Regions from separate parts of the Bradyrhizobium sp. USDA 4452 genome, predicted to be linked through region 2. Evidence: predicted binding sites of a transcription regulator. Region 2 holds the regulator's gene; each other region holds the start of a gene.
What was found. Region 2 encodes PhoB, which activates phosphate uptake and scavenging genes when phosphate is short. Its sites were predicted from a motif close to TGTCATNNANCTGTCAT; they were not measured.
Positions count from the first base shown of each region.

Region 1 (7,337 bases), 850 kb from region 2:
TGCTGAGCTCGCAATCGGACGGCACCACGGCGCAGACCGGCTTGCCGTCGACCTCCGCCATCAGCGTCTTCAGCATCCGGTTCGGGTCGACGCCGAGCGCCTCCGCGGCCTGCAGCCCGATGCTCTCGGCGCTGGAATCGTAGACATAGGTGTGGAGCCTGAAGGCAATGCCGAGCTTGCGCAGCGCCATCGTCGCTTGTGTCGAACTGGGCATGGATCCTGCCGGTTGATATGGCCGAATGATCGCCGCAATGGGCCCGCCGATCAATCGGCCGTAAGGTCAGTCCAAGGTCGGCCCATGGTCGGCCCAAGGCCACCCCAACATTAAATTCCTGCCCGGCCGGCGCAGCCCGGCCCGGCATGGAATTTTCAGGGGATATCAAAGGCTTGTTGCTAATCTAAAAGGCGTAAACGACCCCGTTCTTGCTTGCGCAGCCGACCCGCTTCCTTTATCCGGTAGGCGCCTTGCGTGCGCGCGGCCGGGCGCCGCGATTTGGGCTGGGCATATCATGCATGGTCGCTGTGGGCGGACGCGTTTTCGCCGCGATCATGGTCTCTGAAACAGCTGAAGGGAACATCTTCGCAATGGCCAATGTTGTCGTCGTCGGCGCCCAATGGGGCGACGAGGGGAAGGGCAAGATCGTCGACTGGCTGTCGGAACAGGCCGACATCGTCGTGCGCTTCCAGGGCGGCCACAATGCCGGCCATACGCTCGTGATCAACGGCGAGACCTACAAGCTGGCGCTGCTGCCCTCCGGCGTGCTGCGCCCGAACAAGCTCGCGGTGATCGGCAACGGCGTGGTGTTCGATCCGCAGGCCTTCCTCGACGAGGTCGCCAAGCTGAAGGGACAGGGCGTTGCGGTCGGACCGGACAATCTGCGGATCGCGGAGAATGTGACGCTGATCCTGCCGCTGCATCGCGAGCTCGACGCCCTGCGCGAATCCTCCAACGCCATCACCTCGATCGGCACCACCCGCCGCGGCATCGGCCCGGCCTATGAGGACAAGGTCGGCCGCAGAGCCATCCGCCTGATGGACCTCGCCGACCTCGACACCCTGCCGCACAAGATCGAACGGCTGCTGGCGCACCACAATGCGCTGCGCCGCGGCCTCAATCTGGAGGAGATCGACGGCAAGGGCATCCTGGCCGAGCTGACGGCGCTGGCGCCGAAGCTGCTGCCCTATGCCGAGACGGTGTGGCGCCTGCTCGACCTCAAGCGCCGCGAGGGCAAGCGCATCCTGTTCGAGGGCGCGCAGGGCGCGCTGCTCGACGTCGACCACGGTACCTATCCCTATGTGACGTCGTCCAACACGGTGGCGGCGCAGGCTGCGACCGGGACCGGCATGGGCCCGGGCACGGTCGGTTATGTGCTCGGCATCTGCAAGGCCTACACCACCCGCGTCGGCCAGGGACCGTTCCCGACCGAGCTGCATGACGAGATCGGCGAGGAAATCGGCCGCCGCGGCAAGGAGTTCGGCGTCAACACCGGGCGCAAGCGCCGGGTCGGCTGGTTCGACGCGATGCTGGTGCGGCAGACCGTCCGGACCTGCGGAATTGCCGGGCTGGCGCTGACCAAGCTTGATATTCTCGACGGCTTCGACAGCATCAAGGTCTGCATCGGCTACAAGCTCGACGGCAAGGAAATCGACCATCTGCCGGCGGGCGAGGGCGCGCAGGCCCGCGTCGAGCCGATCTACGAGATCATCGAGGGCTGGAAGCAACCGACCGCCAATGCGCGGTCCTGGGCGGACCTGCCGGCCCAGGCCATCAAGTATGTCCGCCGGGTCGAGGAGCTGGTCGGGTGCCCGGTCACCCTGCTTTCCACCAGCCCGGAACGTGAAGATACTATTCTGGTACAGAATCCGTTCGAGGCTTAACGGGATATTACCTATATCCCACCAATTGTGTGGAAATGGCTGACTACTACCCGCTGATCGCCCGTGCCATCGCCGGATTGGACCCCAACGCTCCCGGCGAAGCCCGCCGCGCGCTGTACGCGCGGGCGCGGACGGCGTTGATCCAGCAACTTCGCGGCGTGCAGCCGCCGCTCTCGGAGTCCGAGATCACCCGCGAGCGGCTGTCGCTGGAAGAAGCGGTGCGCAAGGTCGAGTCCGAAGCCGCGCAGCGCGCCCGCGACGCGTCGCGTCCTGGCGGCGGGGCTGCCCGCAGCAGCGACCCGCTGCGCCGGGCCAATCCAAGACCGCCGGAGGCAAATACAAGGCCGCCGGAAACCAATCCCGCCGACACTGCCGCGCGGCCGCGGCCTCCGGCCGAGCCGCGCCCGCCGCGGAATTTGCGTCCCGATGCGCCGCCGACGCCGCCGCGGCCGCAGAACCCGCCGGTCCCGGCCGGCTCCGATACCCAGGCGCCGCAGGCCCGGCCGGCGCCGCCGCGCCGCGGACCCGAAGGCGCGCAGCCGCCGGTGCCGCCGGCCGCCCCGGGCGTGCGCGGCTTCCGTGACATCACCGCCGACGCCGACGATCTCGGGCGGGCTGCGGCGCAGGCCAGCCGCAACGCGCGCAAGACCTACGCCAACGTGCCGTCGCCCTCGCCGGAATTCGACCGGCTCGAGCCGAGCCTTGAAAACCGCGGCGGCGATCCCGAGGCGCCGTATTCCTACGACGAGTCGATCGAGGAGGCGGAGCGCTACGCCCCGCAGCCGCCCCAGGCGCCGCCCACGCGGACGCGGGTCAGCAATGCCGAGCGCGAGCCGAAGCGGCCGCGCGTCGGATCGATGTTCCCGTTCAAGACCGCGATCGCGATCGGCATCCTGCTGATCCTGATCGGCACCGGCTTTCTGTTCCACCAGCAGGCCACCACCTTCGTCAGCAGCCTGTTCAAATCCTCCGCCCCCGTCGAGGCGCCGAAGGATGCCGCGGCGACGCCGTCAAGCAAGAAGATCACCGACCGCGTCGGCCAGCCGTCGTCGTCGGGCGAGCCGGTCGCTCCGGTGGCGCAGCGCGTGGTGCTCTATGACGAGGACCCGTCGGATCCGAAGGGCAAGCAATATGTCGGTTCGGTGGTCTGGCGCACCGAGCAGGTCAAGGGATCGGGCAACCAGAAGCCCGACATCGCCGTGCGCGCCGACATCGATATCCCCGATCGCAAGTTCAAGATGACGATGTCGTTCCGCCGCAACACTGATACGTCGCTGCCGGCGAGCCACACCGCGGAATTGACCTTCATCCTGCCGCAGGACTTCGCCAATGGCGGCGTCGGCAACGTGCCGGGCATCCTGATGAAGTCCAACGAGCAGGCCCGCGGCACGCCGCTGGCCGGGCTCGCGGTCAAGGTCACCGACGGCTTCTTCCTGGTCGGCCTCTCCAACGTCGACGCCGACCGCTCGCGCAATCTGCAGCTCCTGAAGGAGCGCTCCTGGTTCGACGTGCCTCTTGTCTACACCAACCAGCGCCGCGCCATCATCGCGATCGAAAAGGGCGCCCCCGGCGAGCGCGCCTTCAACGACGCGTTTGCGGCGTGGGGTGAGTAGCAGCCGGAAGCTCACCTCGGTGCTCACGATCTCATCGCCCGGCTTGGTCCTGGCGATTCCGTATCGCAGCGAAGTCTGGCTGTTGCAGCGCATTCGAGCGCTGGCTCCGGAAACATTGCGGAGCGCTTTGGATTTTCCCTAGCACCGTCGCGCGACTGCGTTACACTTGACCGACACCGGGCAGGGGCACGCCATGAAACGCTATCTGATCTTCGCAGCCGTCGGGCCGTTCATCGGCGGCTTCCTGCTGCTGCTCATGACCACCTATCAGTCCGGCTACTGGACCGAGACCAACGGCGGCGAGGTGGCGAAGCTGCTCGTCGTGTTCGTGAAGTCGCTGCAATACAATTATCTGTTCGGCATCGTGCCGTCGCTGATGTTCGGCGCGATCGACGACATCCTGATGCATATGCGGCGGATCACGCCGACGGTGCGGATGCTGATGGTCGGCGCGGTGGCGTTCGTCGGCGCGGCGCTGACCTACGCCTCGCACGGCTCCGAAAGCGGCCCGGTGCAGTTCATCCTCTACGGGCTGGTCGGCTTCATCCCGGGCGTGATCACGTCCTGGCTGGCGCATCGATATGCCGAGGAGCTGCACGCGCCGGCACAGCATGCATCCCAGCATTAGGGCGTGCGCGTCCGATTTTTGAAAAGCGGAAATCGTCGGCCTTGGTGCGATCGGCGATGTCCGGCCTGTCGTCGCATTGGCGCGTCGCGGTCGGACCGGAGGCTTTGCCCGACGCGGGGCGAGGTTGGGGTCGCGCCGTTATCATAATCTTGTCAACCGGATTAGTCGCCGGCCGGCAGCGGCGCGCATCGACCTTCATGGAACTGTCACATGCGCGTCATGTAAACGTAGTCCCAATGTCACATGGCCGCTTTTGTCCTCCCGCGGCCGTGAGGGCGATCATATGAGCGATGTAGCGTTACCTGGTTCGATCGAGCCCGCGCGACGCCGCGGCCCCGATCTCGAGAAGGGCTTTCATCCTCTCACTGGCATTATCTATCTCGGCGTGATCGGCGCCGCGCTGCTGTTCGTGGCCTACAGCATCTACGCGGACGTTGGTGCGACGGGCAGCGGCAAGACCTCTTATGCGGCGTTTCTGCTGCTGTTCGTGGCGCTGCTGATCTCGCTCGGCTTCGAATTCGTCAACGGCTTTCACGACACGGCGAACGCCGTTGCGACCGTGATCTACACGCGTTCGATGCCGGCCCACATTGCCGTGGTCTGGTCTGGGCTGTTCAACCTGATCGGCGTCCTGCTCTCCAGCGGCGCGGTTGCCTTCGGCATCGTCTCCCTGTTGCCGGTCGAATTGATCCTTCAGGTCGGCAGCAGTGCCGGTTTTGCGATGGTGTTTGCGCTGCTGATCGCCGCCATCATCTGGAACGTCGGCACCTGGTACTTCGGCTTGCCTGCCTCGAGTTCGCACACGCTGATCGGATCGATCATGGGCGTCGGTATCGCGAATGCGCTGATGCACGGACGGGAGGGGACGTCAGGCGTGGATTGGTCGCAGGCCGTCAACACCGGCAAGGCGCTGCTGCTGTCGCCGCTGTTCGGATTTGCGCTCGCGGCCGTCCTGCTCTACGGGCTGAAGACCGCGCTGCTGCGCGCAACGCCGGCGCTGTTCGGCGAGCCGCAGGGCGATCAGCCGCCGCCGTGGTGGATTCGCGGCATCCTGATCCTGATCCTGACCTGCACCCTGGTCAGCTTCTTTCATGGGTCGAACGACGGTCAGAAGGGCATGGGTCTCATCATGCTCATCCTGATCGGCGTGGTCCCGACCGCCTACGCACTCAACCGCGCGATGCCTATCAGCCAGATCGCGGCGTTCACCGCGAACTCGGCTGCGGCGAGCAAGGTCATCGAGGATAGGGGAGCCGATCGCAGGGTGACCGGCAATCCGCGTCCGGCGGTGACGAACTACATCGCGCTTCGGCAACTCAGCGACGATACCTATCCGTCACTCTCCGTTCTCGTCGGCGAAATCCGCGACCAGGTCGTGCAGTACGGTTCGCTGGCGAAATTCCCGGCGGAGACCGTCGGCAACACGCGTAACGACATGTATCTGGTGTCGGAGGCGCTTCGCCTGCTGATGAAGAGCAGCGACAGCGGGCTGAACGATGCCGATGTCGCGACGCTCAATCGCTACAAGGGCTCGCTGGATGCTGCCACCAAATTCATTCCGTCCTGGGTGAAGATCGCAGTCGCCATCGCGCTCGGCCTCGGCACGATGGTCGGCTGGAAGCGGATTGTCGTGACGGTGGGTGAGAAGATCGGCAAGACCCATCTGACCTATGCGCAGGGTGCCTGCGCCGAGATCACGGCGGCGGCGACCATCGCCGCGGCAGATGGATACGGCCTGCCGGTGTCGACGACGCATGTGCTGTCGTCCGGCATCGCCGGCACCATGACCGCGAACGGATCCGGCCTGCAATGGTCGACAATCCGCAACATCGCGATGGCCTGGGTTCTGACCCTGCCGATGGCGATGCTGATCTCGGGCGTTCTCTACTTCGTTTTCGCGCATCTATTTTAGCCGGAGCAGCAAGACAACTGGATGCCTGAGATTTGCATCCGGGTTCGGGGAAAGGAATTTCGAGTGGCAGATGCAAGCTTCAGCCTTCTGACGGGCAACGATATCGAAACGCGCCTGGTGCGGGCCGGCGGCGTCATCTTTCGCGAGGGTGAGCAGGCCAACGAGCTGTTCGTGATCAAGAGCGGCTACGTGCGCATTCAGGTCGGCAACAAGACCATGGCGGACCTGCCGGCCGACACGATCTTCGGCGAGATGGCATTGATCGACAACGAGCCAAGAAGCGCGACCGCGACGGCGCTCACCGATGTGGAGCTCGTCCCGGTCTCGGAAAAGCAGTTTCTCTTCCTCGTCAGCCAGACGCCGCACTTTGCGCTGAAGGTGATGCGGACGCTGGCCCAGCGGCTCAGGACCATGAACAAGGGCGTCTATTGAGCGAGGCGACGATCGCGTCCCGCGCCATCGATTTCAATCGTTGCTTTCGCCGCCGCTTCGGCTTGACGCCGTCGGCGGCGGACGGCAGGTGGTGCGGCTTGAGCAGCCAACAAGGTGACACACTGGTAATGTGACGCAACTTGAACCATCTGCTCGCGTTACCATGTGATGGCCATGCCCGAGGACGACATTTTCTCCCCCCACGCCACGCGCTCGCGGCCGCCCTTCGGCGGGGCGCAGGCGCGCGGCAAGGTCATCGATCAGGACGGGCGCGAGCTCGGCGATGGCCCGCTGCATCCGCAGTTCCAAGGTTTTCAGGGAGCCTTTCAGGAAGGCTTCCGCTTCGACTTCCGCAACTCCACCGCCAACCCGTTCGGCAATCTGACGCGCGAGGAGCGGCTGGCACGGCTCGAGATGATCGCCAAGCTGCTCGACGTCGCCTTCGTCGTGCCGGGCACCAATGTCCGCTACGGCATCGACGGGCTGATCGGCCTGATCCCCGTGGTCGGCGATCTCATCACGACGGCGATCTCGCTGTGGCTGGTGCGCGAGGCCCGTCTGTTGGGCGCGCCCTGGCACATCACCGCGCGGATGCTTGCCAATGTCGCGGTCGACGGCGTGGTCGGCATGGTGCCGGTGGCGGGCGATGCCTTCGACGTCATGTTCCGCGCCAACATCCGCAATGTGCGGATGCTGCGGCGCTGGCTCGACAAGCAGCCGAGACTGTAACTCTCAAACAAAAGCCCCCGGACATCGCCGAGGGCTTTTCGTTGGGCATAGAGCAGAAGAGCTTATGCGGCGTCGGCGTCGGTCTGGGCCGGTTCGGGGCGCGCGCGGCGCGGCAGCGGGAAGGCCTCGCTCTCATACAGCGAGC
Region 1 covers NZ_JBSSGK010000001.1:2,571,093-2,578,429, reverse strand. The annotation lists gene ybaK (Cys-tRNA(Pro) deacylase) at 1-214, opposite strand, end outside; gene ACVISU_RS12290 (adenylosuccinate synthase) at 586-1,878, shown strand; gene ACVISU_RS12285 (hypothetical protein) at 1,914-3,491, shown strand; gene ACVISU_RS12280 (DUF5413 family protein) at 3,685-4,119, shown strand; gene ACVISU_RS12275 (inorganic phosphate transporter) at 4,403-6,031, shown strand; gene ACVISU_RS12270 (Crp/Fnr family transcriptional regulator) at 6,095-6,463, shown strand; gene ACVISU_RS12265 (DUF4112 domain-containing protein) at 6,632-7,192, shown strand; gene ACVISU_RS12260 (hypothetical protein) at 7,255-7,337, opposite strand, start outside.
Region 1: a site for PhoB is predicted at 4,324-4,340, ahead of ACVISU_RS12275 (inorganic phosphate transporter). Genes of this name have one in related genera too.

Region 2 (7,337 bases):
TGGCGCATTGTTTGAGCGTGATCCCCTTGCAAGCGGATCACGCACCACGACCACCGGATTGAGCCGTATGTACCGCGCCGTTACCCGCCAGATCGAAGTCACCGTCGAGCCGAACTTCATGCCGGAGCGCTCGTCGATCGACCGGCGCGAGTATTTCTGGTCGTACAAGATCGTGATCGTCAATTCGGGCCCGGAAACGGTGCAGCTGCGGACGCGGCACTGGATCATCACCGACGCCACCGGCCGCCGCCAGGAGGTGCGCGGCGAGGGCGTGGTGGGCGAGCAGCCGGTGCTCGCGCCCGGCGAGCGCTTCGAATACACCTCAGGCGTGCCGCTGCCGACCGCCTCCGGCTTCATGACCGGCAGCTACCAGATGGTCACCGAAGCCGGTGAGCGCTTCAGCATCGACGTGCCGACATTCTCGCTGGACAGCCCGAGCCCGGATGGGAAGCGGGTGCTGAACTGACGGCTCCATCCGGGCTACGATCGACGCGTCTACTCGACGCCCGCCTCTTCCGGCGTGAATTCGTACACCGACGAGCAGAACTCGCAGGTGACGACGACCTTGCCGTCCTTGACCATCTCGGCGCGATCGTTCGGCGCAAAGCTCTTCAGCATCGACGACACCGCATCGCGCGAGCAGGAGCACTGCGCGCGCAGCGGCTGCGGATTGAAGACGCGCACGCCGCGCTCGTGGAACAGGCGGTACAACAGCCGCTCGCCGGAGAGATCGGGATCGATCAGCTCGACGTCCTCGACGGTGGAGATCAGCGACTGTCCCTCGACCCAGGCATCGTCATCCGGCACGCTATGGGCGGCTGTGCCTTCGGGGGCATCGCCGGGATGCAGATCGGCTTGCTTGGCGCGCTCGGGCGCCTTGGGCAGGAATTGCAGCAGGATGCCGCCGGCGCGCCAGTGCAGCTTGCCGCCCTCGCCGCCGCGCATCTCCTCGCCGACCGCAAGGCGGACCCGGGTCGGAATCTGCTCCGAGCGCAGGAAATATTCGTGAGCCGCCTCTTCCAGGCCGCCGCCGTCGAGCGCGACCAGTCCCTGGTAGCGGCTGGTATTGGAGCCCTGATCGATCGTCATCGCAAGGTGGCCCTTGCCGAGCAGTTCGCCTGAAGTTTGCCCGGGCTTGAGTTGCGCGGCATCGTAGCGCGCATAGGCGCGCAGCCGATCGGGCGCCTGGAAATCGACGATCAGGAGCGAGACCGGGCCTTCGGTCCGGGTCTGCAGGATGAAGCGGCCCTCGAACTTGACCGACGAGCCGAGCAGCGTGGTCAGCACGATGGCCTCGCCGAGCAGCTTGCCGACCGCCGGCGGATAATCGTGCTTGTGCAGGATCTCGTCGAGCGCGGGGCCGAGCCGGGTCAGCCGGCCGCGCAGGTCCAGCGCGCCGACCTCGAAGGCCAGCACGGCATCGTCGACAGGAACCGCAGACGGCGCGCGAACGGGCGTCTCGGGCTGGATTTTGATGTCGGGGGATTGTGAAACCATGGCGCTCTATCTGGGGTCTCGGACCGTGAAATAAAGGGGTTCAGCATACCGAGGATCGACGTCGTCCCTGCGAAAGCACAGACCCTAACCACAGGATTTTGTCGCGGCACGAGGCGTCTCCCCTTGTGCCTTTTCACGGGCCGGGGCGTATGGGTCCGGCCTTCGCCGGGACGGCAACATCTACTGATCTACGACTACGCGACCGCGTCGAAACACCAGGCCAGAATGCCCTTCTGCGCATGCAGGCGGTTTTCCGCTTCGTCGAACACCACCGATTGCGGACCGTCGATCACCTCGTCGGTGACCTCCTCGCCGCGATGCGCGGGCAGGCAGTGCATGAACAGTGCGTCCGGCTTGGCGAGCGACATCAGCTTGGCATTGACCTGATAGGGCTTCAGCACGTTGTGGCGGTGCTCGCCCTCCTTGTCGCCCATCGACACCCAGGTGTCGGTGACGACGCAGTCGGCGCCGCGCACGGCGGCTTCCGGATCGGTGCCGAGCACGATCGGCGCGCCGGTGGCCTTGATCCAGTCCCGCATCGGCTTCTTCGGCGAGAGCTCGGGCGGCGTCGCGATGTTGAGATTGAACTTGAAGCGCTCGGCGGCGTGCGCCCAGGAGGCCAGCACGTTGTTGTCGTCACCGGTCCAGGCCACCGTCTTGCCCTGAATCGAGCCGCGCTTTTCCTCATACGTCATGAGGTCGGCCATCACCTGGCAGGGATGCGAGCGCCGGGTCAGGCCGTTGATGACGGGCACCGTTGCGTGGGCGGCGAGTTCGAGCAGCGCGTCATGATTGAGGATGCGGATCATGATCGCATCGACATAGCGCGACAACACGCGCGCGGTGTCGGCGATGGTCTCGCCGCGGCCGAGCTGCATCTCCGCGCCGGTCAGCATGATCGATTCACCGCCGAGCTGGCGCATGCCGACGTCGAACGACACCCTGGTGCGGGTCGACGGGCGCTCGAAGATCATCGCCAGCGTCTTGCCTTCGAGCGGCTTCCTGGGCTTCTCATGCGCCTTCAGCTTGGCCTTCATGGCGGCGCCGGCTTCGAGCATGTTGCGCAGCTCGGCGAGCGGCAGCTCGTTGATGTCGAGGAAGTGACGGACCGGCTTGCTCATTATCCAGCCGCCTTCTTCGGCTGCGTCGCCGACAATGTCGCGCAGGCGCGCTCGAGCGAGACGATCGACTGGTCGATCTCGGCCTCGGTCACGATCAGAGGCGCGAGGAACCGCACCACGTTGTCCCCGGCGCCGACGGTGAGCAGCTTCTCGTTGCGCAGCGCGGCGATCAGATCGCCCGAGGGCACCACGGCCTTGACGCCGATCAACAGGCCCTCGCCGCGCACCTCCGACAGCACGCCGGGATAGCGGTCGACGACCGACGCGAGTTTCTGCTTGAGCAGCAGCGACATCTTCTGCACGTGCTCGAAGAAGCCGGGCTTGAGCATAACGTCGAGCACGGCATTGGCGGCGGCGACTGCGAGCGGATTGCCGCCGAAGGTTGAGCCGTGCGAGCCCGGCGCCATGCCGGCCGCGGCCTGCGCGGTCGCCAGCACCGCGCCGATCGGGAAGCCGCCGCCGAGCGCCTTCGCCAGCGACATCACGTCCGGCGTGACGCCGGTGCGCTTGTAGGCGAACAGCTCGCCGGTGCGGCCCATGCCGGTCTGCACCTCGTCGAATGCGAGCAGCAGGCCGTGCTCGTCGCACAGGGCGCGCAGCGCCTTGAAGAAGGCCTGCGGCGCCGAGCGCACGCCGCCCTCGCCCTGCACCGGCTCGATCAGGATGCCGGCGGTGTTCGGGCCGATCGCCTTCTTCACCGCCTCGATGTCGCCGTGCGGCACCTGGTCGAAGCCGTCCATCGGCGGGCCGAAACCTTCGAGGTATTTCGCCGAGCCGGTCGCAGCCAGCGTACCCAGCGTGCGGCCATGGAAGGCGCCTTCGAAGGTAATGATGCGGTAGCGCTCGGGATGGCCCTTGGAGAAGTGGTAGTGGCGGACCAGCTTGATCACGCCCTCCATCGCTTCCGCGCCGGAATTGCAGAAAAACACAAAGTCGGCAAAGCTCTGCTCGCACAGCCGCGCGGCGAGCACTTCGCCGTCCGGGCTCTTGAACAGGTTCGACATGTGCCAGAGCCTGGTCGCCTGCTCCTGCAGCGCCTTGACCAGATGCGGATGCGCATGTCCGAGCGCGTTCACCGCGACACCCGAGGTGAAGTCGAGATAGCGGTCGCCGTTGGTTGCGATCAGCCAGGCGCCCTCACCGCGCTCGAAGCCGAGATCGACCCTGGCGAAGACGGGGAGCAGATGCGACGAGGCGTTGGTCATGGCGTTCACTGCCGGTTTGAAACCGTCAATTGCTGCGCGGCTTGACGCCAGCGCAGCAACCGCCAGCTTCGGAAAACAAAACGGCCGCCTTTGCGGGCGGCACGTGCACATCATTCTATGCTGCGGCCGGTCAGTGTCAATCGCCAGCAGCCGGCCCCTGCCGGCGTTCCTGCGATGCGAACCCAGCGCAATCCGGAGCATTCCGGTGCGGTGGAAAAGCCGCACGGCAATGCTTAACTGTGTGGGAACATGTGGACGCACGGCCGCGGACTCTTGCGCCAGAGTCACGCCATATTGTAGCGTTTGACCTGTCGGGTACGACATCTCGTGCGGCAGTACTGGACCCTCTAAGTAGCCTTCGTTCTCGCGTAAACGTTCGGGCGCAACACCGTGCCCGGCGAGGGCTAAGGGATTCTGGCCGCAGGGATATTTGTCCAGATTGGCTCGCAGCGCCGCTCCGTTGATTGGCCGGCGCCATGCGAAAGGAAGAATGCGATGACGGTATTGACCTGGTCCGACGATCGCGTCGAGCAGCTGAAGAAGCTCTGGGAATCCGGCCTCTCGGCCAGCCAGATCGCGGCGGAACTTGGCAATGTGACGCGAAACGCCGTGATCGGCAAAGTGCATCGGCTCGGCCTCTCCGGCCGCGCCAAGGCCCCTTCCACGGCCGCGCCGCGGCAGCGCAAGGCCCGCCCCGCCCAGCACATGATGCGGGTGGCGCGCCCGGTCTCGCGCGGCAACACCGCGCTCGCGCACGCTTTCGAGGTCGAGATGGAGCCGGATCCGATCTCCTTCGACAATGTGGTGCCGATGAGCCAGCGGCTGTCGCTGCTCGAGCTCAACGAGGCCACCTGCCACTGGCCGGTCGGCGATCCCTCGAGCCCGGAATTCTTCTTCTGCGGCGGCAAGGCGCTCGCCGGCCTGCCCTATTGCGCGCATCACTCGCGCGTCGCCTACCAGCCCGCCGCCGATCGCCGCCGGCCCTCGGCGAAGCCACAGATCAAGTAAGCACTCGGGAAACTGCCTGGACTGCAAAAACAAATCCCCGCGCAAGCGGGGATTTTTTTGTGGCTCGTAGCCCGGCTACTTCACCGGCGTTGTCCCGGCCAAAGCCGGAACGACATTGTGCTTGCGATTGCTGCACTGCCTTACGGCTGCGGCTCGGCCTTTGCAAAGCGATCGTCGAGCGCGTAGCCGGCGCCGCGCACGGTGCGGATCGGATCCTGCTCGCGGCCGGGATTGAGCAGCTTGCGCAGACGGCCGATATGCACGTCGACGGTACGTTCATCGATATAGATGTCGCGGCCCCAGACGCTGTCGAGCAGCTGCTCGCGGCTGAACACGCGGCCGGGATGCTCGAGGAAGAATTCGAGCAGCCGATACTCGGTCGGCCCGAGATCGATCGGACGGCCCGAGCGCGCCACGCGGCGCTTCTCGCGATCGAGCTCGATGTCGCCATAGGTCAGCACGGTCGCAAGCCGCTCCGGACTCGCACGGCGCAGCAGGCCCTTCACCCGTGCCAGCAATTCCGGCACCGAGAACGGCTTGACGATGTAGTCGTCGGCGCCGGTGGCAAGCCCGCGCACGCGCTCACTCTCCTCGCCGCGCGCGGTCAGCATGATGATCGGAAGCTGCTTGGTCTCGGGCCGCGCACGCAGGCGACGGCACAGCTCGATGCCGGACAGGCCCGGAAGCATCCAGTCCAGCACCACGAGGTCGGGAACGCGCTCCTTCAGGCGGGTGTCGGCATCGTCGCCGCGCCCCACCGTTTCGACATCGTAGCCTTCCGCATCGAGGTTGTAGCGCAACAGTGTCGTCAGCGCTTCCTCGTCTTCGACTACCAGAATGCGTGCGCTCATCGGTTTAAGTTCTCTCTCTGTGATGATCCGTTGCCCAGACGCAAACCGAAACGCTTACTTTCCTGAGCATAACCCCTGCGGAAAACGGCTTGTCGTGAAGACAATCCGGCTCCGCGCCCGCGGATCATGTCCTAGGTACCCGGCACAGTGGTGGCAAAGTTGGTCATGTCGCCCTTCGGACGCTTGTCGGTGATCTGCTGGCCTTCGATCATGTAGAACACGGTCTCGGCGATATTGGTGGCGTGATCGCCGATCCGCTCGATGTTCTTGGCGCAGAACATCAGATGGATGCAGAACGAGATGTTGCGCGGATCCTCCATCATGTAGGTCAAGAGCTCGCGGAACAGCGAGGTGCAGATCGCGTCGACCTCCTCGTCGCCCTTCCAGACGTTCATCGCCGCCGGCAGATCGTGCGCGGCATAGGCGTCGAGCACCGACTTGACCTGCGACAGCACGAGGTCGGTCATGTGCTCCAGGCCGCGGATCAGCTTCAGCGGCTGGAAATCGCTCTCCAGCGCCGCGACGCGCTTGCCCATGTTCTTGGCGAGGTCGCCGATCCGCTCGAGATCGGTGGCGACGCGCATCGCGCTGACGATCTCGCGCAGGTCGATCGCCATCGGCTGGCGGCGGGCGATCGTCAGCACCGCGCGCTCTTCGATGACACGCTGCAGATTGTCGATCTCGATGTCCGCGGCGACCACGCGCTTGCCGAGCGCGACGTCGCGACGGATCAGCGCGTCGACCGACTCGGTAATCATCCGCTCGACGAGCCCGCCCATCTCGGCGACCAGGCGGGTCAATTCCTGCAGGTCGCTGTCGAATGCCTTGGCGGTATGTTCAGAAGCCATCGTCATTCTCCTCAGCCGAACCGGCCGGTGATGTAGTCCTGGGTGCGTCGATCGCTCGGCGAGGTGAAGATCTTGTTGGTGTCGTCGAACTCGATCAGCTCGCCGAGATACATGAAGGCGGTCTTGTCGGAGACGCGCGCCGCCTGCTGCATGTTGTGGGTGACGATCGCGATCGTGTAGTCCTCGGAGAGCTCCTGGATCAGTTCCTCGACCTTGGCGGTCGAGATCGGATCGAGCGCAGAGCACGGCTCGTCGAACAGGATCACCTCGGGACGCACCGCCACGGTGCGCGCGATGCACAGCCGCTGCTGCTGGCCGCCAGAAAGCGACAGGCCGGAAGCGTTCAGCTTGTCCTTGACCTCGTTCCACAGCGCACCGCCGCGCAGCGCCTTCTCGACCCGGTCGTCCATCTCGGACTTCGAGATCTTCTCGTAGAGGCGGATGCCGAAGGCGATGTTCTCGTAGATCGTCATCGGGAACGGCGTCGGCTTCTGGAACACCATGCCGACGCGCGCGCGCAGCAGATTGAGGTCGAGCTTGGGATCAAGAATGTTGGTCTGGTCCAGCATCAGCTGGCCGACAGCGCGCTGGCCCGGATAGAGATCATACATCCGGTTGAAGATGCGCAGCAGGGTCGACTTGCCGCAGCCCGACGGGCCGATGAACGCCGTGACGCGGTTGGTGCCGAGCGTCAGGTTGATGTTCTTCAGCGCGTGGTGCTCGCCGTAATAGAAGTTGAGGTTGCGCACCGTGACTTTCGGCGGCGCTTCCGGCAGCGGCACCTGCGGAACGTGGCTCGCGGCGGTC
Region 2 covers NZ_JBSSGK010000001.1:3,418,210-3,425,546, forward strand. The annotation lists gene apaG (Co2+/Mg2+ efflux protein ApaG) at 68-466, shown strand; gene ACVISU_RS16465 (Hsp33 family molecular chaperone) at 496-1,497, opposite strand; gene argF (ornithine carbamoyltransferase) at 1,692-2,618, opposite strand; gene ACVISU_RS16475 (acetylornithine transaminase) at 2,618-3,823, opposite strand; gene ACVISU_RS16480 (GcrA family cell cycle regulator) at 4,319-4,831, shown strand; gene phoB (phosphate regulon transcriptional regulator PhoB) at 4,972-5,682, opposite strand; gene phoU (phosphate signaling complex protein PhoU) at 5,814-6,530, opposite strand; gene pstB (phosphate ABC transporter ATP-binding protein PstB) at 6,542-7,337, opposite strand, start outside.

Region 3 (7,337 bases), 2.6 Mb from region 2:
GATCGCGCCGGCGTTGACCATCGCATTGAACGGGTGATTGTCGGCATTGAGCCGGATCGAGTTGAACGGATCGCCCGACGGCTCGACGCCGATCACGCTTTCCACCCGCTCGGCGCCCAGCGTGTCCAGCGCCAGCGCGAACACGAACGGCTTTGACATCGACTGGATGGTGAACGGCACCCTGGTGTCGCCGACCTCATAGACGTGGCCGTCGAGCGTCGCCAGGCTGATGCCAAAATGGGCAGGGTCGGCTTTGCCTAGCTCGGGGATGTAGTCGGCCACCGCGCCGGCAACCTCCGGCAGGAAGTCTGCGTAACATCTGTGCAGAAACCGCAGCAGCGGCGGCTGCGAGCGGGCCCAGTTGACGGTGCTGGCGGTGACGGGAGGAGGCGATCGTTTCATCGCCTCCTGTTGTGCAACGCAATCAGGGCGCGCGCAACCGAGCACGCATCGAGATCAGCAAGGTGATAAGCCGAGCAGGCGCGAACCGGCGGCTGCCGGTTTTCGAACAGATGTTCACAAAACGAGCGGTTGCTCGGCGTTTGTATCGCCATGCGAAACTTTCGGGTCGAGAGTGTTTCGAAAGCGAAACAGCGTGCGACGCCGTGCGACTCCCAAAGGAAACCACCGCCGATCACGTGACGTCGGGGAATTTGGTTCGCGCCGAGCGGCTCGACGGCCGCGCTAGGTCTCGACGATAGCGACGGCCTGGCCTTCGGCGATGACGTCGTCAATCCTGACCAGAATCGACTTGATTTTGCCTGCTGCCGTCGATGTGACCGGGATCTCCATCTTCATCGCTTCGACGAACGCGATCTCGTCGCCATCGCCGATGCTGCTGCCGGCCTCAACGGGAAGCGCGCAAACGCGGCCGGCAACTTCGGTCACAACCTTGATCTCTGGCATTCCACTCTCCGATGCCGTCTTGCGGAAATTTCATCCGGCGAACGGCTTTTTGTTGTGGCAGCAGATTGCCTGAGGTAGCTTCATCTGCAAGTGGAATTTTATTCCGCAAGACGGAATGGAGCCAAAGCAAATGGGACGGCGCTCGGAACGGCTTAGCCGGCAGGGAATGCTCGCCAGCGAGACTGGCGATGGCGATGTCATCCAGGTGGTGTCGCGCGCGTTTGATGTGTTGCGATGCTTCGAAGGGCACGAAGCCCGGCTTGGCAATCTCGAAATCTCGAACCGCTGCGGCCTGCCGCGATCGACGGTGTCGCGCCTGACGCATACGCTGACGCGGATGGGGCAGCTCGTCTATCTGCCGCGCGATCAGAAGTATCGGATCGGCCCGAGCGCGGTCGCGATGAGCACCTCGATGATGAAGGGGCTGCAGCTGCGCAACCTGATCCGGCAGCGCCTGCAGGATGTCGCCGACCAGTTGCCCGGCACCGTGGGCTTCGTGATCCCCGATCGCTTCCATCTGGTCTATCTGGAGTTCGCCCGCGCGGCGAACGCGCTCGGCCTGCATGAGGCCACCGGCAGCCGCATCTCGATGGCGACCACCGCTGCCGGCCACGCCTACACGGCCGCGCTCGATCCCGCGATCGGCGATGCGCTGATAGCAGAGATGGAAGGCGAGTTGCCGGAGAGCGCCAAGATGCTGACGCCGCGCATCGCGGCCAACCGCCGTCATCTGCAAGAGCACGGCTACGTCGTCGCCTGCGGCCTGTGGAGCCCGCACATCAACGGCGTCGCGGTGCCGCTGTGGTCACCGCAATATCAGACCTATGTGGTCACCACGATCGGCCTGCTGTCGGCGATGTATGACGAGCCGCGGCTGCACCGCGAGGTCGCGCCGCTGATGGTCGAGCTCGCTGCCGCACTCGGCAGCCTGCTCGAGGGCGCCGACGGCGACATCTTCAGCAATCGGATTGAACGCAAGTCGCTTCCGGTGGCCACCCACAACAACAACAAAATCATCAAGACGGAGGCAATGAATGAACTGGAAGCCGGAACTCGACGACCTCGCCCGGCGCGAAGCGTTCGCGCGGGAGATGGGAGGCGTTGACAAGGTCAAGCGGCAACGCGACCAGGGCCGGCTCACGGTTCGTGAGCGCATCGACAAGCTCGTGGACCAGAGCAGCTTCCACGAGGTCGGTGCCATCTCCGGCATCGCAGAATACGACGAGAGCAACGAGCTCAAGCATCTGACGCCGGCGAACTGCGTGTTCGGGCGCGCCCGGGTCGACGGCCGCACCGTCGTCGTGGTCGGCGACGATTTCACCGTGCGCGGCGGCTCGGCCGATGCGTCGATTTCCGCCAAGCCGCTGATGGCGGAGGAGATGGCGCATGACTTCCGCCTGCCGATCATCCGCGTGATCGAGGGCTCCGGCGGCGGCGGCTCGGTGAAGACGATCGAGACCCGGGGCGCGGCCAATCTGCCCGGCGGTGTCGGCGGCACGCGCTGGTACTGGTACACGACCGCCAACCTGGCGCGCGTGCCCGTGGTTGGCCTCGGGCTCGGCTCCGTCGCAGGTCTCGGCGCGGCGCGGCTGGCGGCCACGCATTACTCGATCATGACCAAGAGCTCCGCGATGTTCGTCGCCGGCCCGCCGGTGGTGAAGCGGCTGGGGCAGGACCTGACCAAGCAGGAACTCGGTGGCGCCGACATCCAGACCCGCGCCGGCGCGATCGACCAGGCGGTCGAGACCGAGGAGGAGGCGTTCGACTACGCGCGGCGCTTCCTGTCCTACCTGCCGTCCTCGGTCTACGATCTGCCGCCGACCATTTCCTGCACCGACGATCCGGAGCGCGCCGAGGAATCGCTGCTGAAGGCCGTGCCGCGCAATCGCAAGCAGGTCTACAAGATGCGGCCGATCATCGATGCGGTGGTCGACAAGGGCTCGTTCTTCGAGGTCGCCGGCAATTTCGGCCGGCCGGTGATCGCCGGCCTGGCGCGGATCGAGGGCCGGGCGGTGCTGCTGCTCGCCAGCGATCCCTTCCACTATGGCGGCTCGTGGACCGCGGACGCCTGCCAGAAGGTGGTGCGCTGGGTCGATTTCGCCGAGACCTTCCATCTGCCGGTGGTCTACCTGATGGACTGCCCCGGCTTCATGATCGGGCTCGAGGCGGAGAAGTCGGCGACCATCCGCCACGGCGTGCGGGCGATGGCTGCCGTCAACCAGAGCACGGTACCGTGGTGCACGATCATCGTCCGCAACGCTTTCGGTGTCGCCGGTGTGGTGCATCAGCCGGCCAACCGGTTTTCGATGCGCTATGCATGGCCGTCGGCGTATTGGGGCTCGCTGCCGCTCGAGGGCGGCATCGAGGCCGCCTATCGCGCCGAGATCGATGCGGCGGCCGATCCCGCCGCCAAGCTGCGCGAGATCGAGGACCGCCTCAACAAGCTGCGCTCGCCGTTCCGCTCGGCCGAGAAATTCTGGGTCGAGGAGGTGATTGACCCGCGCAAGACGCGCTCGCTGCTCTGCGAGTTCGCGCGACTCGCCGAACCGATCCGCAAGGCCGGTCCGCCGAGCAACATGTCGACGCGGCCGTAGGGCTTTCACGCCGTCATTGCGAGGAGCGACAGCGACGAAGCAATCCACGCTTCCACAAGCGGAGATATGGATTGCTTCGCTTCGCTCGCAATGACGGTGAAGGAGCAGTCGGGCCGCGCTACTCCGCTTCGCGATGCACGTCGTGGATTACGATGCCCATGCCGTTCTCGGGCATCTTGATCCAGTCGCGCCGCTTCAGCGAGCGCTTGGTGTCCTCGTGTCCGCTCGCCCAGTGCTCGCGCATCGAGGTGCCGGAGAATTCGTGGTCCTTGGCGTCACCCTCGTAGGCCTTCTGCTGATAGATCAGCTGCAGCAGCGTGATCCCCGGCAACCGGCTGTTTGCCTTCTTGAGCTGGCGTTCCTCGTCCGACAGCTGGTCGTCGGGGATTTTTCCCAGCGCGTTGTGCAAGGCGGTGCGCAGATTGTAGGTCTTGCGGTAGACGTCGGTGTTGTAGCGGGTGCGCGACGAATACATGATGTCCTTGTGGCGGGCCATCACGTCCTGGATGTCGCGCGGCAGCGCGCCCCGCGCCGAGAACAGGTCGACCTGGAACACCAGCGAGTTCGCATTGTCCTCCTGGTCGAGCAGGTGTTGCAGCGGCGTGTTGGAGACGATGCCGCCGTCCCAGAAATGATCGGTGCCGACCTTTACCATCGGCAGTGCCGGCGGCAGCGCGCCGCTCGCCATGATGTGCTCGGGGATGATCTCGTCATGCGCGTTGTCGAAATAGATGAAGTTGCCGGACAGCACGTTCACCGCGCCGACCGCAAAGCGCATTGTCTTGGAATTGATGCGATCGAAATCGACCAGCTCCAGCAGCGATTCACGTAAGGGCGTGGTGTCGTAGTAGCTCGTGGCGGTGCGGGCGCCGGCTGGGCTGAGCCACGGATTGGTCTGGTGCGGGGTGAAGAAGCCGGGTTGCCCCAGCGTCGTCGTCAGCCATGAGCTGGTGAAATTGCGCGCCTTGCGGAAGATGTCGCCGTCAGGCGTGTAGTGCCAGATCTTGCGGCTGGTGATGCGATCCCAGAATGTGTGCAGCCGCTCCAGCCGCCTCTCGGGCGGATTGCCGGCGATAATCGCCGAGTTGATCGCGCCGATCGAGACGCCGCAGACCCAGTCCGGCTCGATGTTGGATTCGTGCAGCGCCTGATAGACGCCGGCCTGGTAGGCGCCGAGCGCGCCGCCGCCCTGCAGGACCAGCGCCACGCGATCGCATCCTTCGGGGCGCCAGCCGGGCGTCGCATGCTCGATGTCGTCAGAATGCGGGGTACGCGCGTCCATCTCAGGCACTCCAAAAAATTGCGGCGAGAATTCAGGGCGCCGATGACGCGGTGATGACAAACGCCGGGCCGGTGCACGGCGCATCCGGCATGGCTGCCTGCTTGGTTAGCATTGGCCTCCACCGCAAGACGCGGGTCATGCCCGTGACGGAAATCCCTCACATCGCCGTCAATCTCGGCCGCTAGCCTCCGCGCAATATTTCCGCACAGGGGGTTATTGCGATGCGCAGGGAAGATCTGCTCAAGCTTCCGTCCATGCCGGCTGCCGGTCCGAGCTATCCCGCCGGTCCGTACCGCTTCGTCGATCGCGAATTCCTCGTCATCACCTATGAGACCGATCCTGAATTGATCCGCGCCGGCCTGCCTGAGCCGCTGGAGCCGATCGAGCAGGCGATCGTGCATTACGAATGGATCAAGATGCCCGACAGCTCCGGGTTCGGCAGCTACACCGAGTCAGGCCTCGTGATCCCGGCGCGGCTGCGCGGTGAAGAGGTCAACTTCGTCTGCCAGATGTATCTCGACGATGATCCGCCGATCGCGGCCGGCCGCGAGATCTGGGGCTTTCCGAAGAAGTACGCCCATCCCAAGCTCGAGATCGTCAAGGACACGCTGACCGGCACGCTGGAATATGCCGGCCAGCTCGTCGCAATGGGCACGATGGGCTACAAGCACGAGAGCATGGCGGGCAATGGCGACATCACCCGCGCCACGCTGTCGAAGACGCAAGTCAATCTGAAGATGATCCCCGGCGTCGACGGCCATCTCGAGATCTGCCAGCTGGTTGCGATCAACCTGACAGACATCAACGTCAAGGGATCGTGGATCGGACCCGGTCGGCTGCACCTAGTGCCGCACGTCAACGCGCCGGTCGCGGATTTCCCGGTCAAGCGCGTGGTCGGCGCGCATCACTATATCGCCGACCTGACGCTGCCGTTCGGCCGCGTCGTGCACGACTACAACAAGGTCGAACACGCCGCGCCTACCGGTCTCGCCGCGCAGTAGCACGCCGCGAGGCTCGATCAGGCCGCGACCGGTTTCGCTTGCGGCGCGACCTTGGGCTGCGGCCGCGAGATCGCCAGCACACTCAGCGCGGCGATCACGCAAAGCGCGCCGGCGATGAAGAAGGCCGGCAGATAGCTCGCATAAAGCGTACGCGACACACCGGCGCCGAACGCGGCCGCGCCGGCGCCGAGCTGGTGGCCGGCGAAGATCCAGCCGAACACCAGATTGGCGCGCTCGGCGCCGAAGCGCTGCGCGGTGAGGCGCACCGTCGGCGGCACGGTCGCGATCCAGTCGAGGCCGTAGAACATCGCAAACAGCGACAAGCCGTAGAAGGTGAAGTCGGAGTACGGCAGATACAGCAGCGACAGGCCGCGGAGGCCGTAGTACCAGAACAGCAGCCTGCGATTGTCGAAGCGGTCCGACAGCCAGCCCGAGATGATGGTGCCGAAGAAATCGAAAATGCCCATCGCGGCGAGCAGGCTTGCGGCCTGCACCTGCGGGATGCCGTAGTCGAGGCACATCGGGATCAGGTGGACCTGAACGAGGCCGTTGGTCGAGGCGCCGCAGACGAAGAAGGTCGCGAACAGGATCCAGAACACCGACGATTTGGAGGAGTCGCGCAGTGTACAGAGCGCAGCGGCCATGATCGGCACGTTGGCCGGCGGCGGTGCGGGCAGGGGCGCGGTGCTCTCATCGCCGAATGGGCGCAGGCCGACGTCGCTCGGCCGGTCGCGCATCAGCATCAGCACCGCAAAGGCGGAGACGCCGAGCATGACGCAGACGAATCCAAGCGCGATACGCCAGCCGTAACGCTCCGTGATGGTGGCAAGTAGCGGCAGGAAGGCGAGCTGCCCGGTCGCGACGCTCGCGGTGAGCATGCCGATCACGAGGCCGCGCCGCGCCACGAACCAGCGCGTGGCGATGGTCGCGCCGAGCACCAGCGCGGTCATTCCGGTGCCGATTCCGATCACGACGCCCCACAGCGCGATCAGCTGCCAGACCTGCGTCATGGCGAGCGAAGCCACCAGGCCCGACACAACGATCAATTGCGCCGTCAGCGTGACGTTGCGCAGGCCGTAGCGGTTCATCAGCGCGGCGGCGAACGGCGCCATCAGCCCGAACAGGATGAAGCGGATCGACAGGGCCGAGGAGATCTCGGCGGTCGACCAGCCGAACTCCTTCTGCAGCGGCACGATGAAGACGCCGGGCGCGCCGACGGTGCCCGCCGAGATCAGCGCGGCCAGGAAAGTCACGGCGACCATCACCCAGCCGTAATGGATGTTGCGGTGGGCGAGGGTGGAAGCAAGCCAGTTCGAGATCATTCGGCCCTGGATATGAAATACGGTGAGGGTTCTATTCGTGATGCGCAATATGCCACGAGGGCGCGATGGCTAAAATGCCAAAGTTCCCTCGTTTTCGGACTCAGCAGGGTTCACGCCGCGAAGACGCTGCGCTCCCTCCCCCGCAAGCGGGAGAGGCCAAGTGCGTTTGCGGATAGGGCGATCTAACCGACTATCAGCGGGATCAGTGCGTGACCCGCTCGACCGCGATCGC
Region 3 covers NZ_JBSSGK010000001.1:847,072-854,408, reverse strand. The annotation lists gene glsA (glutaminase A) at 1-402, opposite strand, end outside; gene ACVISU_RS04400 (acetyl-CoA carboxylase biotin carboxyl carrier protein subunit) at 685-906, opposite strand; gene ACVISU_RS04395 (IclR family transcriptional regulator) at 1,037-2,011, shown strand; gene ACVISU_RS04390 (acyl-CoA carboxylase subunit beta) at 1,941-3,500, shown strand; gene ACVISU_RS04385 (patatin-like phospholipase family protein) at 3,619-4,782, opposite strand; gene ACVISU_RS04380 (acetoacetate decarboxylase) at 5,004-5,783, shown strand; gene ACVISU_RS04375 (MFS transporter) at 5,801-7,105, opposite strand; gene ACVISU_RS04370 (acetyl-CoA C-acyltransferase) at 7,308-7,337, opposite strand, start outside.
Region 3: a site for PhoB is predicted at 4,825-4,841, ahead of ACVISU_RS04380 (acetoacetate decarboxylase). Genes of this name have one in related genera too.

Region 4 (7,337 bases), 1.4 Mb from region 2:
TCGACGACAGGTTCGATCACCGGAATGCGCCGCGCACGGCCGGCGAAGGCGGCGCAGGCGTCGAGAAGCTCGAACTCGTTCCGGCCATCGGCGAGCACGGTCGGCGCTTTCAGCGTGGCGTGAAAACCATATTTGCGCGGATCCTCCGTCACCTCGCGCCAGTCGGGCGTGACGCCGGCGGGAAACGGCAGGTCGTCGCCCGACACGGCGTCGTAGCCGAGCAGCGTCGAGCCGAAGCGGTGCAGGGCGCTGTCGGGTGACGGCGCATAATAGATCGCGTAGCGCGGAGTGTTGGCCATGGCGGCAGAATAGGTCCTGACTATGCTGCCGCAACCGTCTTGCGCGGTGCCAGTGAATGGACGAGGCAGTTCGCGTCCGCCAGATGCACCAGCCGTCCCGCCGCGATCACGGCGATGATGCGCGGCCGCAGCGGCACCTTGTCGTCGACGACGATGATGTCGGCGCGGCGGCCGGCAGCGAGCACGCCGCGGTCGGCGAGCCCTGCCGCGCGTGCCGGCGCCGACGAGATCAGGTCCCAGGCCTTGGTCAGCGGCAGGATGCCGTCGCCGGCGAGGCGGAAGGCGGCGAGCAGTTGCGCGGGATAATAATAGTCCGACGCCAGCACCGAGCAGAGGCCGTGTGCGATCATGTCGGATGCCCTGGTCCAGCCGGTGTGGCTGCCGCCGCGCACCACATTGGGCGCGCCGAACACGATGAAGTCGCCCGCGGCCGCGGCATCGCGCGCGGTCTCTTCATTGACGGGGAATTCGGCGATCGTGGCGCCCAGTGCGCGAAACTCCTGGCGCATCGCCGGACTGTTGTCGTCATGCGAGAGCATCCGAATGTTGACCGCGCGTGCAGCGGCAGCCAGTCGCGCGATCGAGGCTGGCACCTCGGGACGACGCGCCACGACCCGATCGAGCATGTCGTTGACGGCCTCGAGCGAGAGCCCGGCGCGTTCGGCCAGCTGGTTGCGCTTCTTCGGCTTGACGTTGCTGTGGTCGTTGAAGGCGAACAGGTCGATGCGGCCTTCGCCGAGCCATTGAATGATCTCGGCCTCGGCGTCGAGATTATGGGTCTCGTGGCGCAGATGGAAGCGGGTATCGGCGGCGAGCTGCGGCCGCAGCGCCTCGATCGCATCGAGCAGCTTGCGCGCATTCTCCGCGCTGCGCAGGCCGGGCTCCCACGACCAGGTCGTGCCATGGAAGACGGTGGTGATGCCGTTGGCGATCGCCTGCCGGTCGCTGTCGATCAGCGCCACGTCGGTCGGGAAGTCGACGCCGGGGCGCGGCATCATCTGCCGCTCGAACGCGTCGCCATGCAAATCGATGATGCCGGGCAGCACCAGGAGGCCGCCGGCATCGATGTAGAGCGCGGCGCGGCCCTGCTCGGCGTCGAGCGCGCCGATGTCGCGGCCCGAGGTCCGCAGCGAGGTCTCGACCAAGGCACCGTCAACCAGCGTGCGACCGCCTTCAATGAAAATGTCCGTCACGATGCGGCGCTCCGTTGTTTGTCGTGCGATTGGGATACGGCCTCGGCCTCGTACTTGTCGAGGAATTCCTCGACCGCGAGCTTGCGAAAGTCGGGCAGGGCACGCCGAAGTGTTTCGTGATCCCAGTTCCACCATGCGAGCGCGGTGAGGCGATCCGCGACCGTGTCCGAAAACCGCCGCTTGACCGGACGCGCCGGATTACCGGCAACGATGGTATAGGCGGGCACATCCTTGGTCACGATCGCGCCGGCGGCGACGACCGCGCCGGTTCCGATGTTCCGCCCAGGCAGCACGACCGCGCCATGACCGATCCAGACGTCATGGCCGATATTCACATGATGCGTACGTCGCCAGTTGAAGAAGTCGGTGTCGTCGCTCTCGCCGGGAAAATAGGCGCTGGCGCGGTAGGTGAAATGCGCCTGGGTCGCGCGATGCATCGGGTGGTTGCCGGGATTGATCCGGGTCATCGCCGCGATCGAGCAGAACTTGCCGATCGAGGTGTAGGTGATCTGGCTGTCGTTCACGACGTAAGAATAGTCATCCATGCTGACCTCAAGCAGGATCGTGCGCGCGCCGACCTCGGTATATCTGCCGAGCTTGCTCTCGCGCACCGCCGCGGTCGGGTCGATCGTCGGCACAACCGAGAGTGTTTTTCCGGCCATCAGGGCCTCCGCAAATCATCAGGAATCTTGTGCTTCCGGGGGGATGCGCGTTCGTCATCTGGATGCTTGATGACAACATCATGACGTTGCGATGACGGCAAGGGATCAGCAAAGACGGGTGTGAACGATCGCCGCACCGCAGCGCCAGCGTCACATAACTGTAAAACGCCGGGGATAGCGATGGCCCAAGGTGACGCGGTTGGAGCATTGCATGCTGGTGGTGGAAGGTTTGACGTGCCGGTTCGGCACAAAAGCCGCTGTCGATAACGCATCCTTTTCGATCGCGCCGGGCAGTTTCGTCGGCGTGATCGGGCGCTCCGGTGCCGGCAAGTCGACGTTGTTGCGGATGATCAACCGTCTCGCCGATCCGACCTCCGGCCGTATCCTGTTCGAAGGCACCGACGTCACGGCGCTGCGCGGCAAGGAGCTGCGGCAGTGGCGGGCGCGCTCGGCGATGATCTTCCAGCAGTTCAATCTCGTCGGCCGTCTCGACGTGCTGACCAACGTGCTGATGGGCCGGCTTGCCCAGATCCCGTCCTGGCGTTCGCTGGCGCAGGTCTGGCCGGAGCAGGACAGGGCGCTTGCGCTGTCCGCGCTCGATCAGTTCGACATCGCCCAGCTCGCGGCGCAACGCGCCGACCAGCTTTCCGGCGGCCAGCAGCAGCGCGTCGCGATCGCCCGCGCGCTGGTGCAGGAGCCCGACATCATTCTCGCCGACGAGCCGATCGCCTCGCTCGACCCGCGCAACACCAAGATCGTGATGGACGCACTGCTGCGCATCAACAAGCATTTCGGCATCACGGTGCTCTGCAATCTGCACTCGCTCGATCTCGCACGAACCTATTGCGACCGGCTGATCGGCATGGCGGCAGGGCGCGTGGTGTTCGACGGCGCCCCGGCGGCGCTCACCGACCAAATCGCGCGCGAGCTCTATGACCTCGAGGCCAATGACGTCATGGGCGGCGCGCCAATGCCCGCGCCCGACGGCACGACGGTTCCGGCGCTCGGCACCGCTGCCGCGGCCTGAGCGGCGCGCATTTTCCAATCTGCGAGGCCGGGCGTTTTGCCTGGCCAACAGGTGTAACTACAAAAGAGGGGTAGTCATGTTCACTCGTCGCATCATTCTGGCCGGCGCCGCCGTGCTGGCGTTCACCGGCTCGGCATTCGCGCAGGACTGGAAAGCAAAATATCCCGAGCTCACCTTCGCGGTGGTGCCGGCCGAGAACGCCTCCGGCGTCACCGAGCGCTGGACGCCGTTCACGGCCTATCTGTCCAAGGAGCTCGGCGTGAAGGTCACGCTGCGCATTGCCAACGACTACGCGGCCGTCATCGAAGGCCAGCGCGCCGGCAACATCCAGATCGCCAGCTACGGCTCGGCCTCGTTCGCCCGCGCGCGGCTGACCGGCGTCAAGACCGACGCCTTCGCCAACGACATGAACGCCGACGGTTCGACCGGCTACTATTCGGTGTTCTTCGTCAAGGCTTCCAGTCCCTACAAGAAGGTGGAAGACCTGAAGGGCAAGAACCTCGGCCTGGTCGATCCGAACTCGACCTCGGGCAACAACGTGCCGCGCTTCGAGCTCGACAAGATGGGCATCCATGATGCCGAGGGCTTTTTCGGGAAGGTCGTGTTCACCGGCAGCCACGAGAACGCGATCCTCGCCCTGGCGCAGGGCACCGTCGACATGGCGGCCAACCAGTGCACCAACGAGGATGACTCGACGCTCGCGCAGATGTTGACCAAGGGCATGCTGAAGAACGCCGACGGCTCGGCGATGAAGAAGGAGGATTTCCGGATCATCAACAAGTCGTCGCCCATCATCAACGGCCCCTACGCCTACAATTCCGACCTTCCGGAAGACCTGAAGGCGGCGATCGCCAAGGCCTTCTTCGAAGCGCCGACCAAGGACAAGGCCGCCTTCGACCGTCTATCCGACGGCCAGAAGAAGGGCTTCCATCCGGCCACGACCAAGGATTGGGACAGCACGATCGAACTGATCAAGTTCGTCGACCGACTGCGCAAGAAGGCGAGCTGATCGCGCGCCTGACGTCACGAGGGCCGGGCGCATGGCCCGGCCCTTTCTCTCCACTCAACTCCGAACCGGACTGCAAGCGCCGATGGCGACCGCCGTATCCATTCTTCCAGCGCAGCAACTGGCGACGCTGGAGGGCGCCTACCGCAAGTCCGTCGCACGCAAGCGGTCGAAGGCCGCGCTGGCAACGGCGGCATTCTGCGCGGTGCTGGTGATCGCAGCGTTCGGCGCGGAAGTGAACCTGCGCACGCTGTTCACCTATTTCGGCAATTTCGTCAGTTATTTTGATCGCATCCTGACGCTGGATTCCGGCGCGCGGGTCTGGACCGATCCCGCCGAATGGTTCTGGGGGTGGCACAAATGGCTGAAGATGCTCGGCGAGACGATCCTGATCAGCTATGTCGGCACGCTCACGGGTGCCGTGCTCGCCTTCGCACTCAATTTCTTCGCGGCCCAGAATACGTCGCCGGGCTCGTGGGTCCGTTTCACGGTCCGTCGCCTGCTGGAATTCGCCCGCACCGTGCCCGGCATCGTGTTCGCGCTGATCTTCGTGATCGCCTTCGGTCTCGGGCCGATGGCCGGCGTGCTCGCGATCGCGATCCACACCACCGGGGCGCTCGGCAAGCTGTTTGCCGAGATCGTCGAGAACGCCGACATGAAGCCGGTCGAGGGCATCCGCTCCACCGGCGCGAGCTGGCTGTCCTGCATGCGCTTTGCCGTGTTGCCGCAGGTCTCGGCGGGCTACGCCAGCTATGCGCTGCTGCGCTTCGAGATCAACGTCCGCGAAGCTTCCGTGATGGGCTTCGTCGGCGCCGGCGGCATAGGTCAGGAGCTCGTGGTCGCGATCCGCAAATTCTACTATTCCGACGTCAGCGCGATCCTCATCACCATCATCGTCACCGTCTTCATCATCGACATCTCGACCGGCTGGCTGCGCGGCCGGCTGTTCGGCAAGGAGACCCGGCGATGAGCCAGCTGCCGAGGCCGGACACCGCGGAACTGCGCGCGAAATATCCCGGCGTGTTCGATCGTCCCGCGTCGGCACGGCTGGCGATGCCGGCGATGATCGCCGCGGCGTTCGCGATCTTCGTCTACGGTCTGGTCGATCTCGACTTCTCGCCCACGAAGCTGATCTCGGGGATGAGCCAACTCGGCTGGATCGCCATGCTGATGATCCCGCCGAATCCCGGCACGTCGTTCCCGCTCTACATGCAGGCGCTCGGCGAGACGCTTTCGATCGCGCTGCTCGGCACTACGCTCGCGGCGCTGCTCGCGCTGCCCGTGAGCCTGCTGGCCGCACGCAACATCATCCCCTCGAACCTGATCCGCTTTCCGGTGCGCCGCTTCTTGGATTCGATCCGCGGCGTCGATACACTGATCTGGGCGCTGGTCTGGATCAACGTGGTCGGCCTCGGTCCGTTCGCCGGCGTGCTGGCGATCATGGTCTCCGACTTCGGCGCGTTCGGAAAATTGTTCTCGGAGGCGATCGAGGCGGCGGACCGCAAGCAGGTCGAGGGCATCCGCGCCTCCGGCGGCAACGCGCTGCATGAAATCCGCTTCGGCCTGCTGCCGCAGGTGCTGCCCGTGATCGCCGGCCAGGTACTTTATTTCATCGAGTCGAACACCCGTTCGGCCACCATCATCGGCATCGTCGGCGCCGGCGGCATCGGCCTGCAGCTCGCCGAGCAGATCCGCGTGCTGGAATGGCAGAAGGTGTCGTTCCTGATCCTGATGATCTTGATCGCGGTCGCCGCGATCGACTTCATCTCGAGCAAGCTGCGCTTTGCCATCATCGGTCAAAGGGCGGTGGTGTAGCTTGCCGCGCGCTCAAGCCTTCTCCCCTTGTGGGAGAAGGTGGCGCGAAGCGCCGGATGAGGGGTATCGCTCAGCGAATTCAGAAGCCGACGTGTCCGGGGAGAGATACCCCTCACCCGGATCGCATCTGGCGATGCGACATAGCCGAAGCTTCGCTTCGGCGTTCTTGAGGACGGCCGCCGTAGGCGGCCTAAGCCTCTCCCGCAAGGGGAGAGCTGCCCCGTCAGTGCGCCGGCACAGTCAGCCGTTCTCGACCAGAAACTCCACCCGCTCGGCGGCGAAGCGCGAGCGCTTGGTCGCCAGCGGCTGGTCCAGCATGTCGACGTCGGTGGCGTCGACCACCAGCACCGGCCGGCCCAGCGGCAGATCGAGCCGTGCGGCGTCGGTCGCATCGACGATCGCCGCGGTGATCCGGGTCGACGAACGGCGGTAGTCCTTGACGCCGTAGTGCCCGAGCAGCTTGGTCATCGAGCGAACATTGGCGAAGACGTTGCCGGCATCGGGAAACCGCTCGGCCGACAGCCAGGTGGTCGAGACGCAGATCGGCGTCCGGTCGGCGAGCCGCACCGCTTCGATCCGGGTCAGCGGCGCGCCGATCTTCAGGCCGAGCTCGCGCGCGATCTCGCGGTTGGCGACGTCGCTGCCGGCATCGATGAGCTGGCCGCGCGGCTCGTGGCCGCCGGCACCGACGATCTCGGAGAATCGCGTGCGTGAACGCAGCGGGTAGGCGAGGCGCTGGGCCTCGACATAGGTGCCGCTGCCGCGCTCGGCGCGCACCAGGCCGCGCTCCGCCAATGCGGCGAGCGCCCGCCGCACGGTGTGGCGATTGACGCGGTAAGTCTCGGCGATCTCCATCTCGCCGGGCAGCTTTTCGCCCGCGGCAAAGCGGCCGTCAGCGATGCCGCGCTCGATGCCGTCGGCGACCTGCCGCCACAAGGCGACGCCGGAACTTTCCTGCATGCTCATGGCGCGGTGATACCAGAAATCTTTGGTTTGTCACGAAACAGTCATGGCGCTCGGCTATCAAGTTGTCTATTATCATAGACAACTTGATACAAGCAAGGTTGCCCATGAGCTTGACCGGACCAGACAGCAAACAGGCCCAGCGCAAGGCGGCGATGACCGTGCTGGCGCACTCCGCCGCGGCCGACATCGCAGGCCGGCTCGCGGCGATCGCTGTGCCTAGCCATCAGAACCTGCGCGAGCCGGAGAACGGCCTCGTGATGCTGCGCGGGCGGATCGGCGGCGACGGTGCGCCGTTCAATCTTGGCGAGGCGACGGTGTCGCGCGCAGCGGTGCGGCTTGCGAGCGGCGAGGTCGGCTTCGGCTACACGC
Region 4 covers NZ_JBSSGK010000001.1:2,028,979-2,036,315, reverse strand. The annotation lists gene ACVISU_RS09635 (DUF1045 domain-containing protein) at 1-299, opposite strand, end outside; gene ACVISU_RS09630 (alpha-D-ribose 1-methylphosphonate 5-triphosphate diphosphatase) at 320-1,492, opposite strand; gene ACVISU_RS09625 (chloramphenicol acetyltransferase) at 1,489-2,154, opposite strand; gene phnC (phosphonate ABC transporter ATP-binding protein) at 2,366-3,181, shown strand; gene phnD (phosphonate ABC transporter substrate-binding protein) at 3,258-4,190, shown strand; gene phnE (phosphonate ABC transporter, permease protein PhnE) at 4,273-5,157, shown strand; gene phnE (phosphonate ABC transporter, permease protein PhnE) at 5,154-6,002, shown strand; gene phnF (phosphonate metabolism transcriptional regulator PhnF) at 6,243-6,968, opposite strand; gene phnG (phosphonate C-P lyase system protein PhnG) at 7,073-7,337, shown strand, end outside.
Region 4: a site for PhoB is predicted at 2,224-2,240, ahead of phnC (phosphonate ABC transporter ATP-binding protein). Genes of this name have one in related genera too.